DNA from 4 places in the Brevibacillus brevis NBRC 100599 genome. Region 1 is predicted to be linked to each of the others. Evidence: riboswitches for the same ligand, from Rfam matches in the RefSeq annotation. Region 1 holds a riboswitch; each other region holds the start of a gene.
What was found. A riboswitch is a leader RNA that binds a small molecule or an ion and turns the genes downstream of it on or off. The one in region 1 is predicted to bind cyclic di-AMP.
Positions count from the first base shown of each region.

Region 1 (4,211 bases):
CTAATGCTTCCGTAAATAAACCAAAGCATCATGGAAACCCCTGTCGTAGCCATCATGTCGTAATCATCCGTGTAGAAATAAACAACAATCTCCCCTGTACGCGGTGGCTCCTGCTGAAAATGGTACTCAGCGACCACTTTGAGGTCATTTTGCTTAGCAGAATCGCCACGGCTTGATGAGGAGGGGGAAGGCATTTTTAAATTATAGGCGCTTGATGTTTTGCTGTAGATAGTGTTTCCATTGGCATCCTTCACGAGCATGCGGTACATCACGTCGTCTGGCAACTGCTTCTCAAGCTCCATGCGTTCGATTGGGTCCTTGAAATTACTGACGAGAAGCAGTTGATTGAGCATGACCTTTTCTGCGGCTTCCTTCTCAGCCTGGTACTGATTATGCCGGTCATTTTTGAGTTGAGCGACAATAATGTCTTGAAAAACAAATTTAAACAACAAAATGTTGAGTGTGAGCAAGGCAATGAAGGAGAGAAAAATTTTATTGCGCAAGCTCATTTAAAGCTTCTCCCCGATAAAAACGTAGCCTGTCCCCCATTGTGTTTTAATGAATTGACGTTCCGTTTCCAGCTTCTCACGGAGGTTTTTAATATGGACCGTCACTGTATTGAGCGAGCCATAACCATATCCCCAAACACGGTCATAAATTTGCTCTCTTGTAAAGACGATGCCCGCATTTTCTGCGAGGAAGGTGAGTAGTTGAAATTCTTTGGTAGAGAGCTCGATCTTTTGGTTACATACATATACGGAATACGTTTCTTTATGAATTTCCAAGTCCTTAAATTTCAAAACCGTAATCGGAGAAGAGGCTGTTTCCTTCTCAGGCTGCTCTTCGGTATGCTTGCGAATGCGCTCATAGCGACGAAGGTGGGCACGAATGCGAGCGAGCAACTCTTCCGTATCAAAAGGCTTCGTGATGTAATCGTCTGCGCCGATTTCAAAGCCGACTACCTTATCTACCGCTTTTCCTTTTGCACTGAGAAACAGTATAGGCAAATCCCACTCACGGCGAATTTGAGAGCAGAGCTCATAGCCACTCATGTTGGGCATCATAATATCCAAAAGGATCAGGTTGGGACGCTCACCTTGGCTGAGCAACGAGAGTGCATCTTCTCCGCTTTCAGCAGAGGAAACGCTGAAGCCCTCGTTCTCCAAAATGTCTTCTAGCAGTTCAATAATCTCCAGATTGTCATCGACAATTAAAATGTGATCTTTCACCGGAACAACCCCCAGTTACTTCTATTAATAAGGAATACCATTCAAAGAATGGGTCTTGTCTATCATAACATGCTTTGCCCCTATCAGGGGAAGAAACCCCGTAAGTTATTAAGTTGTTCTAATATGTGAGGGTACCTCTTTAGACCAGGTACTAAATTTCGTCAGAAAAAGCCAGAGACGTAGTGTCCCTGGCTTTTATTATTTTGCCGAATGACTATTTTTTAGCTGGTTTTTCCGGCAACGATGCAGCTTGCACCGCTTTTTCCTTATTCGGAGTTTCTGCTTTCGCTAGAACAGGAGCACTGAGACGCTTGGCGCCTACATAACGCTTGCTCCAGTAGTATGGATCGTTCAACTTGGTGTTGACGACTCCACGACCAGATTCCGAGTGCACGAATGTGCCGTCTCCGATGTAGATACCCACATGAGAAATGCTGCGACCGTTCGTATTGAAGAATACGAGATCGCCTGGTTGCAAATCTTTTCTGTCTACCTCTGTACCTAATTCGTACTGGGAAGCAGAATTGTGAGGCAGGTCTACACCTAACGCATCAAATACGTAGCGTGTGAAACCGGAGCAGTCAAAGCCCTTTTTGGACGAGCCGGAAGATTTGTAAGGGGTACCGTACAAGTCGCTGACAACTTCATGGAGAGTATTCTCCTCAGCAGCCTGTGCAGCGCCTGCCCCCATAGCAAGTAATCCAGCCATAAATAAAGATAAAACCATCTTGCGCAAAAGAAACTGCTCCCTTCGTGAGCCTACGAGGTTAGCTGAAGGGTTCGGTCGAAAGGACGCCCTAGGCTGCTAGGAGTAGCAACCATTCACCCCAAAAACGTGGTTCCCCCGTTTCCGCTAAGCGGAATTCGGCTATTTTTCGATGTTTTTTTACACGCACTCTTACGAAGATTCTACGCCAGTCCTTTTTTTCCTTCTTTTTATCTGTTCATTCACATATTCGTCACAAAGATAGCGTCAAATGCTGTAACGTTTTCGTTCGACAGTGCAAGCCGCCTTTCGACGTGGGCTTATTCCTGCCTTGCGAGAGAGCTCGTCCGATTAAGGCAGGAAAATGTCTCCGTCCAAGGACGGAGGGAAAAACCAACCGCACGCCCGTTATGGGAAGCCTATACCGAGGGCTACAATAAGGGCATAACGTTCCACAAGCACCACAAGCAAAACGAATGGAGGTAAGCGAGTAATGAGCGAACGGTCTGGCAAAGTACTACTCGGGCTGGTTCTGCTGCTAGTCGGTGGGTTGGTTCTTCTCGATCTGGTTGGTATCGATATCGGAGACTTGCTCGGGTTTATCATTCCCGGCGTGATCATGATATACGGTGCCAAAAAGATCATGGGACAAACCGGTTCACGATTTTGGGGAATCCTGGTCTTCCTATTCGGGTTCCTGATGTTGATTGGCAAGCTTGACCTACTGTTTCACGCGCTTCTGGCCATTGGGGTGATTTATCTGGGATATCGCTTACTGCGTCCCAGCCAAGAACCTAAACAAGCGCCACCTGCTTGGGAGCGTGAATGGGCCCAAAAAGTATTAAAGGAAGATACGCTGGACACTTGGGAGAGAGATGTAAGAAGACGCCCACAGTAACGCCAATGTCGCAAGAGTCTTTTGGATGAACAATATGATGTGATATGATGAGGAGGAAAAAATAATGAGTATCTTTAAACGTTTGCGTGACCTGACAGTAGCTTCGGTAAATGATGCATTGGATTCAATGGAAGATCCGGTAGTAATGCTGAATCAATATATGCGTGACATGGAAGTAGAAATCGGACAAGTTGAAGTAGCGGTTGCCCGTCAGGTTGCTCTGGAAAAGAAATTCCGTCAGCAATTGGACGAAGCCAATGCTCTGATCGAAAAACGTGATCGCCAAGTCAAGCTCGCCTTGACTGAAGGAGAAGACGAGTTGGCTCGTCGAGCACTCGCTGACAAGAAGCAGTACGAAGGCCGTGCAGCGGAATATGAAACTCTCTACCTGTCAGCATCCGAGTCAGCTACGCAAATGCGCGAGAAGCTGGCTGAGCTGAAGGAAGAGTTCTATAAAATGCGTGCGAAAAAGTTCACTCTGATGGCACGTGCACAAGTAGCTCGTACCCAAAAGCAAGTCAATCAAGCAGTTGTCGGTATCGGCAATCAGTCCGCAGGCCGTGGCTTCGCTCGCATGGAAGAGAAAGTCATGCGCATGGAAGCAGAAGCGCAAATGAGCGGGCAATGGCGCCAAACGAACCGCGCTTGGGAGAACGCTTTGTCTGAGCTGGAAAAGGATGATCTCGATGCAGAACTTGCCAGCATCAAAGCATCCATTAATGAAGTAAAAACACCGGTAGCCAAACCAGTACAATCCTAATTCAACAGGAACTGGGGGACAAGGTGTAGAATAGAGTGTGTCAATTCGGCAGCCTGTGTACATCAGGCTGCTTTTCCCCTAGGAGGTACGATTCTTGCAGGACTTCTTGGTCTTTTTGCGGCGGTTTATCGCTGAGCCTGGACGCGTCGGTAGTATCATCCCCAGCTCTCGTTTTTTATGTGAGCAAATGTTGAAAAGCGTCGATTGGGCTTCAACCGATGTGATCCTGGAGCTGGGACCTGGTACAGGGGCTTTTACCCAAACGATCTATCAGCGCTTGCATCCCGGCACACAGTACGTGCTCGTGGAACGAGATTCCCAATTTCGCTCTATGCTTCAATCACGTTTTCCCGATCTTCCTATCAGGGAGGAAGCGACTAAACTTAGGTCTTACTTGGAGGAGCAGGACCTTGCAGGTGCAGATGTCATTATCTCAGGTCTGCCATTCGCCAACTTTCAACAAGAGCTGCGGGCAGCAATTCTGGACGAAGTTCAATCTGTACTGAAGCCAGGGGGCCTATTTATTACATTCCAATATTCGCTACAACTCCAAGCTGAGTTGCAGGATCGTTTTCCCTGGGTCAAGATCGACTTTACCCTGTTGAACATTCCGCCTGC
Region 1 covers NC_012491.1:1,041,659-1,045,869, forward strand. The annotation lists gene BBR47_RS05320 (sensor histidine kinase) at 1-509, opposite strand, end outside; gene BBR47_RS05325 (response regulator transcription factor) at 510-1,229, opposite strand; gene BBR47_RS05330 (C40 family peptidase) at 1,444-1,965, opposite strand; cyclic di-AMP (ydaO/yuaA leader) riboswitch at 1,970-2,109, opposite strand; gene BBR47_RS05335 (LiaF transmembrane domain-containing protein) at 2,429-2,833, shown strand; gene BBR47_RS05340 (PspA/IM30 family protein) at 2,898-3,593, shown strand; gene BBR47_RS05345 (class I SAM-dependent methyltransferase) at 3,688-4,211, shown strand, end outside.

Region 2 (4,211 bases), 660 kb from region 1:
CAAGAAAGCTGGAACTATTTTGTTCATCATGTGTTTCTCTCCTTTTTTCCTGCATGTTGTGTAAGCCGATCCAGGACGATAGCGATGATCACGATGGATAGCCCCGCCTCGAATCCTCTTCCTATATCCACTTGCGATACGGCGCGATATACGTCTGCACCCAAGCCTTTCGCCCCGATCATAGCCGCTATGACCACCATCGACAGGGCGAGCATGATGCACTGATTGACGCCCGCCAAGATCGTCGATTTCGCATACGGCAGCTGCACTTTCACGAGCTTTTGCCACCCAGTTGCGCCAAAGGCGTCCGCCGCTTCCTCCATTTCCGCTGGGACCTGACGAATGCCTAAGTTCGTAAGACGCACGATTGGCGGCAAAGCAAAAATAACGGAGGCAATAACTCCCGGCACCTCGCCCAAACCGAAGAAAAAGATGGCGGGAATCAAATAAACGAACGCTGGCATCGTCTGCATCAAATCCAGTATTGGCGTAACCAGATTGCGAAACGTATCGTGTCTCGCGCAAAGAATGCCCACCGGAATCCCGATAGCGATCGAAATCATGGTGGCAGTGAGGACGAGTCCCAATGTCTCCATCGTTTCATCCCAGTACCCCAAGTTGTGGATGAGAGAAAGTCCAACAACCGTAAAGACCATGGACGCTCTCCCTGCAAAAACCCACGCAGCGGCCCCCAGCAGCAAGATGAGAATCAGCGAAGGTATCTCTGCCAAAACCGTAGAACAGTAAGTCACCATCGTGGAAATGACGATAGCCACCGGATCAAACAATACCCCTTTGTACTGGCCCAGCACCTCCACGAACCCTTCCATCCAACCGCCAATCGGTAGCTTAGGCACGACGTCCATCACTCATCACCTCTGCTCTCTGATGCTCTTGTACATTGACTTTGCCTACCAGCCCGCCTAGCACCGCTCCTTTTACGATGACACCCAACAAACGCTGCTGCTCGCCCACTACCGCAATCGGGACATGCAGGTCTGCCATCATCGGGAACAAGCTGTGCAGACGTGCGTCAGGCGAAACGGTAGGGAGGTCGGTTTTCATGATTGCCTCCAGCGAATCTCCCGTACTGATCGCGAGTGATACGTCATACGCCGTAATCAATCCGAGCAGTGTGCGCTTTTTGTCCACGACGTACAGGCTGGACACGCCGTTATCCATCATCAGTTGCAGCGCCACTCGCGCCCCTTTGTCAGGGGTGATTGCTTCTGCCCGTTTCATCACATTTTCAGCAACGAGTACCCTTGACAGGTCGGCATCCTCCACGAACTTCCGTACAAATTCATCCGCTGGGTCTGCCAGGATTTCTTCTGGGCGGCCGATCTGAATGATCTGCCCGTCTTTCATAAAGGCAATCCGGTCGCCCAGTCGCAACGCCTCATGCAAGTCATGTGTAATGAACAGGATCGTCTTTTTCATCGTCATCTGAAGCTCCAGCAGCTCATCCTGCATATCTTTTCGAATGAGCGGGTCCAGTGCACTGAACGCTTCGTCCATCAAGAGAATATCTGGATTATTAGCCAACGCCCGCGCCAATCCGACTCGTTGACGCATACCTCCGCTCAATTGATCTGGGTACGCATTTTCCCACTCGGTCAATCCAACGAGCGCGAGCGCTTCCCGTGCTTTTTCTTGTCGGAGCCCTGGTGGTACTTGTTGAATCTCCAAACCAAACTCCACGTTTTCCCGTACCGTCCGCTGTGGAAACAGGGCGAAGTTTTGGAAAACCATCCCGAGCTTCTTCCTCCGCACCTCGCGCAAAGCTGTCGCCTTCATGGCCACGATCTCTTCCCCATCGATCTCGATGCTTCCGCTCGTTGGGTCAATCAGTCGATTACACAGTCGGATTAAGGTTGATTTGCCGCTGCCGGATAGGCCCATGATGACGAAGATTTCGCCTTCCTCGACTTCAAAGCTGACCTGATTGACACCGATGGACTGGCCGGTTTGCTTGTAAATTTGTTCTTTTGTACGTCCTTCCGCCAGCAGCTTCAAGGCCAGCTCGGGCTGCTTGCCGAACACTTTTGTAAGTTGATGGACTTTCATTTTGGACATGATATCCCTCATCCTTCGTTTTTTCGTAAATGTAAAAAGCCCGCGAAGCTTCCACACTCCAGCAAACCAAAGCAGGCACGCTTGATTTTTACTCGTGTAGAAAATCCGCAGGCTTACGGAATACCTGGCGTCCATTGTCAGGACTCCCTGTACTCTGTCTTCCCGATTTCGATTGTCAGCGGTTTATGTCGTACCGACTGCCTCCCAGCGATCCACACCATTTCCTTCACGACTGTATCGCGTAAGCTGCTCGTCGATATTTCCATAAAAAAATAGACCGATCCATCCTTTTTCTCCAGAACAAAGGCCCCAAAGAAAAAGCCTGTATCGGCCTATCACACGCCCGCAAGGAATCCCCTTGTTGCGCATAAAATGCCTAGACTTTATCCATCCATGACCTTCCCTGCTTTGGCCGACGAGGTTAGCTGACGGGTAGGATGGCAGAGAAGACATTTCCTCATCCCTCCTGATCACTCAGGATTAACCCCAAAAGATTGGTTCCCCCGCTTCCGAGAATATCGGAACTAGGCCGTATGTGTTGTTTCTTATTGAAGCGTGATTGTGATTTGAATTATACGCTGGCTTCCAGTTATTGTGAACGTTCGTTTAGCATGGTTTTAACCGGATTACGGCTTTCTTTATGAGTCGGATTGGATTAGCTGTTCGTTGCTTATTCGGTTGAAGGATTAGTGCGTTATACTCGCTGTTGTGGTGGGGAGGAAACAGGAGAAAACGCTCAGATTCTTGGAACCCCTGCGCGGGAGCATGGGGTGCCCGGCTCCGTGAAAAAAAGCGAAACCGCGTCTAAAGTAGTCCATCAGGATGTGTCTCAGAGGTGGACGCTAAAGGCAGTTTCGCTTTTTTTCACTGCGCCTCGGTAGGTGTGTCCAAAGATCTTCGCTTATTTCTCCTGTTTCCTCTACGAGCTGTTGAGGTTCTACGCTTTTTTAAAGACTTTTTGAATGATGCTTTCAAGATGTAAACAATAGCCGCTTGGGAAGAAGAACATTTCCAGTCCTAGCGCCTCTGGAGCCCTACTTAGCTCCGAAATGAATGGCGGGGGTTTTCAGCTTCAACCTCTGAGACTACATCCTCGAAACCCTACTTTTGAAGCACTCCCGACATTCATTTCGGAGCGGACAGTCTAACCCCTTGCGGGGCGTAGGCCGAAGCGTAGACTGGAAATGGGCTTCTTCCCCCTCCACTACAGCTACTCAAATCACAATTGAAAAAGCTCCTGCCTCAATGAATCAGGCAGGAGCTTTGCTTTTCAAAAACACGATGATTAAACGACGTCGTAGCCTTGGTCTTCAATAGCTTCTTTCACTGCATCGAGAGTCAAGTTGCTCTCGTTGTAGGAAACCTCAACCTTTTTTTCAGCCAGGTTTACTTTGCCTTCTGCACCCAGATCTTTCAATGTGTTCTCGATGCGCGCTACGCATTTATTGCAAGACATGCCTTCTACGTTCAATGTGATATTTGTCATGATCAATCTCTCCTTGCATTTTATGTTGTATAGGTAAGGCGGACGAAGCCGCTTGTTACTGTTGTTACAGCTTCACTCGTTGCAGTCTTAGTGCGTTGAGTACGACGGATACGGAGCTGAAGGCCATTGCGGCACCGGCAAGCCATGGAGCGAGTAAGCCGATTGCTGCAATGGGGATGCCCAAGGTGTTGTAGGCCAATGCCCAGAACAGGTTTTGCTTGATGTTGCGGATGGTGAGCTTACTCATCTCGATGGCGTCTGCGACACTAGTCAGTTCGCCGCGCATCAGGGTAATATCGGCTGCTTCCATCGCCACATCAGTACCTGTACCGATTGCCATACCGACGTCAGCGGTAGCGAGTGCTGGAGCGTCGTTGATACCATCGCCGACCATCGCGACTTTTTTGCCTTGTTCTTGCAGTTTTTTCACTTCTGCAGCTTTGCCTTCAGGCAGGACTTCTGCGATGACGTGATCGATTCCTGCTTCACGGGCAATGGCCTCGGCGGTTTGACGGTTGTCACCGGTCATCATGATAACAGTCAATCCCATTGCTTTCATGCGCTGAACCGCTTGCTTGGAGGTTGGTTTGATCGTATCCGCTACGGCAATCAAGCCAGCGAGCTTGCCTTCGACGACTGCGAGCATCGC
Region 2 covers NC_012491.1:382,510-386,720, reverse strand. The annotation lists gene BBR47_RS02195 (glycine betaine ABC transporter substrate-binding protein) at 1-30, opposite strand, end outside; gene BBR47_RS02190 (ABC transporter permease) at 27-866, opposite strand; gene BBR47_RS02185 (quaternary amine ABC transporter ATP-binding protein) at 850-2,076, opposite strand; cyclic di-AMP (ydaO/yuaA leader) riboswitch at 2,471-2,617, opposite strand; gene BBR47_RS02175 (cation transporter) at 3,362-3,562, opposite strand; gene BBR47_RS02170 (heavy metal translocating P-type ATPase) at 3,627-4,211, opposite strand, start outside.
Region 2: another riboswitch for cyclic di-AMP. It lies ahead of BBR47_RS02185 (quaternary amine ABC transporter ATP-binding protein); the one in region 1 lies ahead of BBR47_RS05330 (C40 family peptidase).

Region 3 (4,211 bases), 430 kb from region 1:
TGATGAGTTTGCAGAAATCGCCAAGGATATCAATCTAGCAAGCGAAATGCTACAAAAGGCGGTAGAAAGAGGGGATTTTGCCGAAAGCAGCAAGGATCAGCTTGTTTTGAACCTGGCGCATGATTTGCGTACACCACTGACATCTGTTCTGGGTTATCTGGATCTCATTTTGCAAGATGAGCAGATGACACAAGAACAAATGCGGCATTATGCGACGATTGCTCTTACCAAGTCGCATCGATTGGAAAAACTGATTGATGAGCTATTCGAAATTACGAGAATGAATTACGGCATGGTTACCATCGAGCAAAAGGTCATTGATTTGAGCGAATTGCTTGTTCAGTTAAATGAGGAGATGTATCCTTCCTTTGAGAAAAATGAGCTCGTCGCGCGGTGTACGGTTGCTGCCCAATTAGTGATCGTGGGAGATGGGGAGCTGCTGGCACGCGTATTTGAGAATATCCTGACCAACGCGATACGCTACGGGGGCGATGGCCAGTTTATCGATTTGAACGCTTATCGCGAGGGCGATGAAGTAGTTGTGCAAATCATGAATTACGGCGACCAGATACCTGAGGAGGCGCTGCCGCATATTTTTGAAATGTTTTTTACAGGCGACAAAGCGCGAACGCATCAAGGGGGAGGAACAGGACTTGGCCTGTTTATTGCCAAAAATATCGTCGAGAAGCATCGGGGAACGATTTCTGTCCAAAGTGATTTGATTCGTACGTGTTTTGAGGTCAGGCTGCCGTATGGATGAAATGATGGCAAAATAAAAAATGGAGACGCTTCAATGTCTTCATTTTTTTATTGCATAATTCATAGGGATTTCAAAATATGGTAGAATATTCCTATATCGAAGTGAATTAACTTTGGGGGAGTTATGAATAAATACACATGGACATTGATAGGTGCGCTAATTGTTGCTGGAATATCATCAGCTACTTGGGCTGAGGCTATTAACCAAGGGGATAAGGAAGCACTACAGGCATATAAAAAGATGGAACAGGCACGTAACCAAGAGAACCAACCCTTAAGCAAATCGAGTAGGAATGCAACCCTGTCAGACTTTTCAATTCAGGGAGCTGTTTTACCAGAAGCGGATAAAATACGTAACTACAACGATACGAATATGCAAGGACTGCTATCTTCAACAGACGAAAAACTTTCGTTCATTATGGAAGAGGATGAAGTAAAAGGTATCGTTATAGCAACAGATACAGAGCCAATCATGGCTGGTGGTGAAAAAACTGGCCCTGAATTGTTTGACCTTTACGAGAACATGAAAAATACACTCGGGGAAGATGTAAACATTACGTACTTTAGTTATTCAGGTGGGTTTATCTTCGTTGCAACTGATAGGGAAGGTGAGGAAAGCTTGTGGCTCGATCGACGTGCTTCTACATTTTTAGATCTCCCTTCGCACAAGCAACTCAAATCTGAAGAAGTTGTAGAAAAAGTTCGAGAAAGTGCGGAATCGGTGGATGAAGAAAAGACATGACAATATCTGTGAAAAAATAAGAAAGCCGGGTCCCCGCTAGAGGACTCGGCATTTATATCTAATTTCATTATCCGATGAATTCTTGTACCCAGTATCCATTCACAAAGCCTACACCGATTTTGGTGAAGGAAGGATTCATGATGTTTTGACGGTGTCCTTCACTGTTCATCCATTGGTTCATGACTTCCTCAGCGGTGCGTTGACCCATGGCGATGTTCTCACCCGCGGTCATAGAAGATACACCGAATTGTTTCATCATGTCAAATGGAGAGCCATACGTAGGGCTTGTATGGTCAAAGTAGTTGTTTTTGGACATATCAGCAGCTTTTGCTTGTGCAACTTTGTTCAGGGAAGCATCCAGTTCCACTGGCTTCAGACCTGCTTTTGCACGCTCTTGGTTTACCAAATCAGTTACTTGCTTCCCAACCGAGGAAGAATCCATTTGTTGGTTAGCTTGTTTTACTGGCTGTTGAGCTGGCTGCTGTTGATTCGCTGGTGCTGCGTAAGGTGCTTGCATTTGCGGTTGGACAGGTTGCATATATGGTTGATACCCGTATTGCGGACATGTGGTAGCGGCAGAAGCTGTGTTAGAAAAGCCGGAAAGAACAAATCCCAATCCCAATGTCGCGATTGCAATAGTACCAAGGCGTTTCATATTCACATCGTCTCCTTTTTTTGGCCTACGAGGTTAGTTGACGGATTCGGATTGAGGAAACAACCCTACGCACTTTGGCGATTCACCCCATGCAGATCTCTCATCTGCAAGTAAAAAAGCTCCCCCGCACTTCCATTCGAGAGGAAGTTTCGGCTGTTTTGTTTGGCATGACCTAGAATAACAGAGATTCACCGGTGAAAGAAACCCGTAAAATTTGGTAGGATTAATAAGAATATCTCTTGTTTTATTGAGAGGGTGGAGTCCGACACTCACCAATCCCGCTTACAGTGTCGCCTGTAAAATAGGCCAGTCTAACGCTTTATTTTCTCTGAACAATAGAAAATGGGCTAGGGAACTCATTCCCTAACCCATTTTTTCATTCATTTCGTTTAAATCAAATTCTCCGGATTCAAGCCTTCCAGCTCTGGCAACACAAAGCGCCCATCTTTTCTGATCAGCACATCGTCAAACCAGATTTCGCCGCCGCCGTATTCAGGGCGTTGGATTTGGACCAAGTCCCAGTGAACGGAGGAGCGGTTGCCGTTGTCTGCTACTGTGTAAGCATTCCCTGGCGTGAAGTGGAAGCTGCCCGCGATTTTTTCGTCAAACAGGATGTCCAGCATCGGGTGGAGGATGTGCGGGTTGAAGCCGATCGCGAATTCTCCGATATAACGTGCGCCCTCGTCCGTGTCGAGGATGTCGTTCAATGCTTTAGTATTGGAGCTGGTCGCTTCCACGATTTTGCCTTCTTTGAAAGTGAACTGAACATCATTGAAGGTAATGCCGTTGTAGATCGATGCCGCGTTGTAGAAAATCGTCCCTTCCACGGAATCGCGTACAGGAGCGGTGTATACTTCGCCATCCGGGATATTGCGTTTGCCGTCACACTTGATGGCATTGATTCCTTTAATGGAGAAGCGCAGGTCCGTTTTTGGACCGACGATGCGTACACGATCAGTGCGCTCCATCAGCTCTTTCAACGGAGTCATGGCAGCGGACATTTTCGCGTAGTCCAGATTGCAGACGGAGAAGTAGAAGTCCTCAAAGCTCTCGAGACTCATTTTGGATAGCTGTGCCATCGACTTGTTTGGGTAGCGCAGTACAACCCAGCGTTTGTTCGGAACGCGCTCGTTCGTATGTACAGGTTGATACAGGACACGAGCGTAAATGCCCATTTTGTCGTCCGGTACGTCGGCATACTCGTTGATGTTGTCGTAGGCGCGGATGGCGATGTAAGCATCCATGTCCTTCATCCTGTCATACTCGTATTTTGCCATCAGAGCCATATGTTCTTCGCTCGTGCCTTGATAGAGTGCACGCATGACTTCCTGGTCTTTTAAGGTGACCAAAGGCAGAGCCCCAACTGCAAATGACTCACGCACAAGTGCACGAACGAGTTCAGGTTGCAGGCCTGTATTTTCGATCAGAACTTTTTCGCCTTTTTGCAAATGGAGTGAGTAACGGACGAGACGGCTTGCCAGTTCATTAATGCGTGGATCTGCCATGGTGGTAACCTCCGTAGTAAAATAATTTTGATTAATGATTAATTTGTATTATTACATAACTGAGCGTAGGCTCGCCAGTGTGTTTGATGCTTCCATTACAGGCAAGCCTCGTAGATCGCGATTACATCGGATTCATTCAATTTTCGTGAGCTAGGCAGATACCCGATTCCGCGTCCGCCGATGCGTACCGCTTCCTCAGCCATTTGGACCAGTGATTGTTTGGTCACACCGAAGTCAGACAGACGTTCTGTGATTCCCATACGCTCATACCAACGGCGAACGGCATCAATCGTTGCTCGTGCTGCTTCGCTCTCATTCTCCACCGTAACGCCAAAACAATGACGTCCCATACGGGCTAGTCTCTCGGGACGGTCTTGCAATATCATCTGTTCGAAATAAGGAAGGGACAGGATCGCCAGTCCACGACCGTGAGCCATATCGTAGATTCCGCTCAGCGGATGTTCAATTCCGTGCAAAGGCATGCCAGCACCGCGACCGCCAGCAGTGAAGGGACTGATGCCCAGCGTGCTCGCCCATAAAAGGGTAGATC
Region 3 covers NC_012491.1:611,614-615,824, forward strand. The annotation lists gene BBR47_RS03350 (sensor histidine kinase) at 1-760, shown strand, start outside; gene BBR47_RS03355 (hypothetical protein) at 884-1,501, shown strand; gene BBR47_RS03360 (CAP domain-containing protein) at 1,569-2,156, opposite strand; cyclic di-AMP (ydaO/yuaA leader) riboswitch at 2,164-2,321, opposite strand; gene BBR47_RS03365 (aminopeptidase) at 2,546-3,661, opposite strand; gene BBR47_RS03370 (iron-containing alcohol dehydrogenase) at 3,757-4,211, opposite strand, start outside.
Region 3: another riboswitch for cyclic di-AMP. It lies ahead of BBR47_RS03360 (CAP domain-containing protein); the one in region 1 lies ahead of BBR47_RS05330 (C40 family peptidase).

Region 4 (4,211 bases), 2.2 Mb from region 1:
GTAGCCAGACTGCTGGAACAGCGACGGGAGCGGTACCGCGAGCTATATGAAGCAGATGTCAGACTCGTGGGAATCGTTCGTTCATCCTCCGGCCTCTATGATGAGAACGGAATCGATTCAGGGAAATGGGCAAACTATGCTCATACAAAACAAGCAGGGAACGCATCTTGGAACGCGCTGGAATTTATCAAATCAGTTCAAGCAGACGTACTCATCGAGGCAGGTCCATCTGAAAAAGAGGGGGGACCTGGTCTGACTTATATTCGGTATGCATTGGAGAATGCCATGCATGCGATCGCGATTTCAAAAGGTGCGCTTGTTGTTGATTATGCTGGTTTGGCCGCTCTTGCCAAAAAACATGGTACCGCGTTGAAAATTAGTGGGGCAACAGCAGCAGCTCTGCCGACGATCGATCTTTTGCAGTATAACTTGGCAGGCTGTGAAGTAAAACGAGTCGAAGGTATTTTTACGGGAACGACGAACTTCGTGCTCACAAAAATGATGGAAGAGGGGCTCACCTGTACAGAAGCAGTCGAGCTCGCTCAGAAGATGGGGATTGCCGAACCGGATCCCTCCTACGATATCGATGGTTGGGATACAGCTTCGAAGCTCACGATCCTGGCAAACGCTGCTTTTGGCGGGCAAGTAAATCTAACCGATATCGAACGCGCAAGTATTCGCGAAATAACCTTGTTACAAATCGAGACGTGGAAAAAGCATGCGAAGATTCCCAAGCTGATCGGAACGATCCAAAAGGAAGCGAATGGTACGGTTTCTGTAGCAGTTGAGCTGTGTGCGGTAGATTTTACCCATCCGTTTGCATCCGTATCAGGTACGACAAAAGCCATCCGGGTAGAAACAGATGTTATGGGGGATTTATTGGTCGTTGGAGGAAAATCAGATCCTGTCGCGGCAGCAGCGGCTGCCTTAAAAGACCTTGAACATATTATTAGCAGATAGGTTCATTCGCATGTGCTTCCAGTGTTCCTTAGGAATGAGTCGTTTAGAACCGCGTGCATACTAGGGATGCACCACCAAAAACGGCGAGGGGGCCATACGGGTGAAACAATCGTCTGATGTCAATGCCGAGCTGCAGCAAGTATCTGCTTACCCAACCAAGCAAGAAATGAATCAAAAGGACGTTGCTTTGCTAGATGAGCAGGAAAGCTGCTGTACCCCCAAAAAACAGGCTTCTGAAACACAGCCGGATTAATGTCTACACGAAAAAGCCGGGTCTCGATTAAGAGACACCGGCTTTTCGTTTCGTGCAAAGCGTGTTACCCGATAAATTCTTGTACCCAGTAGCCATTTGTGAAGCCTACACCAATTTTTGTGAAGTCAGGGTTCATAATGTTTTGGCGGTGGCCTTCACTGTTCATCCATTGTTGCATGACTTCTTGTGGACTCTGTTGACCCATGGCGATATTCTCACCTGCAGTCGAGTATTGAATGCCATACTGCTTCATCATGTCAAATGGGGAACCGTACGTTGGGCTGTTGTGGTCAAAATAGTTGTTAGCAGACATATCTTGTGCTTTAGCCAAAGCTACTTTGGACAGTGTTGCATCCATTTGAACAGGCTTGAGACCTGCTTTTGCACGTTCTTGGTTTACCAAATCCGCGACTTGTTTCGCAAAATCACCCGTCTTAGCTTGATCCGCTTGATTTACTGGAGCGGCAGGCTCAGTGACATTATTGGTAGGTTGTGCTGGTGCTGTTTGTACTGGCGCTTGTTGTACTGGCGCTTGTTGTACGGGTGCTTGTTGGAAAGATCCTGGTTGATACGGGCATGGTTGTTGTACAGGTGTAGCTTGTCCTTGCTTAACAGGTTGCATCAGCTGTACTGCTTGTGGCTGGCCAGGAACAAAGCCTTGCTTTTGGAAAAAGTTAAGGAACTGTTGAGCATTTGGTGCTTTTTGGAATTGTCCCATATTTTGACCCACATTGAATTGGAATTGTCCGTTCTTCAATGGGCAGTTAGATGCTGCGGAAGCAGAAGAAGCAAACCCTGTCAAAGCCAAGCCCAGACCAAGAGTCATCGCGATTGTAACAGAACCAAAACGTTTCATAAAACAAATCTCTCCTTTTTTTTGCCTACGAGGTTAGTTGTCGGATTCGGATTGAGGAAACAACCCTACGCCAGTTCGGCGATTCACCCCAATGTGGAATAGCTCATCCACAAAAAAGTCCCCCGCACTTCCTTTTCAAAGAGGAAGTCTCGGCTTATTTCGTTTGGCATGAACAACGATATCAAACAATCCCAATCGAAATAAAGGAGTAATATATGGCAAATAGCTAGAATCGTTGATAAATTAGGCTCATTTCGTTTCGTTTAATTGTTCCTTCCAGGCAGTTAAGCCGCCTTCCAATGCATTTGCATGAAAACCATGCTCACGAAGGAGAGCTGCAGCTTTTTGAGCTTTGTTACCTGTTGTACATAAGGTAACGATTTGCACATTTTGCGCGAGTTTTTCGGTTTCTTCAACAAGCGGCTTGTCCTGTTCTTTCATAAGAAGATAGGGGACGTTTTGCGTCGATGCGTTTTCGTGAACGAGGCTGCCAGAAACAAATTTCTCGGCGTCGCGTACGTCCAATAAAAGTACGGGGACTTTCTTTTCAAGCATTTCGGATAATTGAATGGTTGTCAAAATATGATTTTGCAATGTAATCCCTCCCAATCCTATTGTATCAGAGTCCCGCTTCGTCCAGAATAAGGGTGAACCGTTGCTTTTTTTGGACAACCATGGTAGAATGAGGTTGCTACTTGAAAAATTGATACCTAATCATTCATCGAGGTGTTTGTATGCTGATGGATAACATTTTTGGATCCCCGATTCACACTGGCGCGGTCATCGGAGCCGCAAGGATGGAAGAGAGGAAGGGCTTTCATTGTTTTAGGTTTTCAAAAGGTTTAGTTTTTTATTTTGCAGTTCCGTCCTATGACATTCACATTTTTGCCGGGTAGGTAAAATTCACATATCATGAAGGCGTATCATCGCACATGATCTGGTATTTCTTCATGATATGTGAGCTTTATTTGCTTCGGTAAATATGACTAGCATATTCAAAATCAATTTTTGGAGGTTTTTTCAAATGCAAACGAACGGAACAGTAAAATGGTTTAACGCAGAAAAAGGTTTCGGTTTCATTCAAGTAGAAGGCGGAGACGATGTATTCGTACACTTCAGCGCAATCCAAGGTGACGGTTTCAAAACTTTGGACGAAGGTCAAAAAGTTCAATTCAACATCGTTCAAGGCAACCGTGGCCCACAAGCTGAGAACGTAGTAAAACTGTAAGTCTCCTTTTCAAAGAAACTGTCCTTTCGAGGGCAGTTTCTTTTTTTGTCGTGGTCGTAGAAGCAAAAAGGTGTTGGGATCGTCCCAAGCGCCTTTCCTGCATGCGAATGGATAAAAAAAGGAACTATGGCGTCCCACCATAATTCCTCATTTTCTTCCTGCAAGATAGTTAAATACAAGTTTCGATTTCGACAGTTTGGAACTGACTGTCAAGAACGGTAAGACCAACAACTTGACCGCCGCCGATAGTAGTACGGCCATAAGTGGTGAGAAGGACATTTCTGTTGTTTTCTGCTACGGTAAGGCGGACTTCATAGTGGAAAGAAGCGGGGATCAGCGCATTGAAAGCAGTGCGAGTATTCGCAGGGATAAATTGCGTGATGTCAAGCAAGGTGCTAACTGGATTCGTTTGTGTAACTGCGTTACCCCAGTTTAATACTTGCACACGTACTTCAACCGGTTCTGTGTTCAGATTTACCAGGTCGAGGTGAGCGGTGAGAGCACGGGCGAGGTTGTTTTGCAAAATACCGGTCGTTCTCACCGTATTTCTTCTTGGGCGTTTGTGATTTCTTTTTTCCGAATTACCGTGATCGTCGTCGTATTCGATTTCAGACATCCATGTTCACTCCATTCTTGTTAATCTAGTGGGACAATAATACGATATTGTTTCTTGTCTTAATTTGTAACGGCGAACGTAAGGGGACGAGTACCTATTTTTGATAGAGGATGGTGGAGGGGTTGGGAGATAGAACTGTATGCAAACAACTTGACTATACAGCTCGATTTGATTGGGGATACGAAGGGGTAGAACAGGTCGGCGCAGCATCGGACATGATCGTCATTATCGATGTGCTCTCCTTCAGCACGTGTGTCGATATCGTAACGGGACGAGGAGGTATCGTCTATCCTTATCA
Region 4 covers NC_012491.1:3,256,672-3,260,882, reverse strand. The annotation lists gene BBR47_RS15560 (homoserine dehydrogenase) at 1-960, shown strand, start outside; gene BBR47_RS31265 (hypothetical protein) at 1,061-1,213, shown strand; gene BBR47_RS15555 (CAP domain-containing protein) at 1,278-2,069, opposite strand; cyclic di-AMP (ydaO/yuaA leader) riboswitch at 2,077-2,234, opposite strand; gene BBR47_RS15550 (rhodanese-like domain-containing protein) at 2,319-2,663, opposite strand; gene BBR47_RS15545 (cold-shock protein) at 3,094-3,297, shown strand; gene BBR47_RS15540 (hypothetical protein) at 3,467-3,913, opposite strand; gene BBR47_RS15535 (2-phosphosulfolactate phosphatase) at 4,027-4,211, shown strand, end outside.
Region 4: another riboswitch for cyclic di-AMP. It lies ahead of BBR47_RS15555 (CAP domain-containing protein); the one in region 1 lies ahead of BBR47_RS05330 (C40 family peptidase).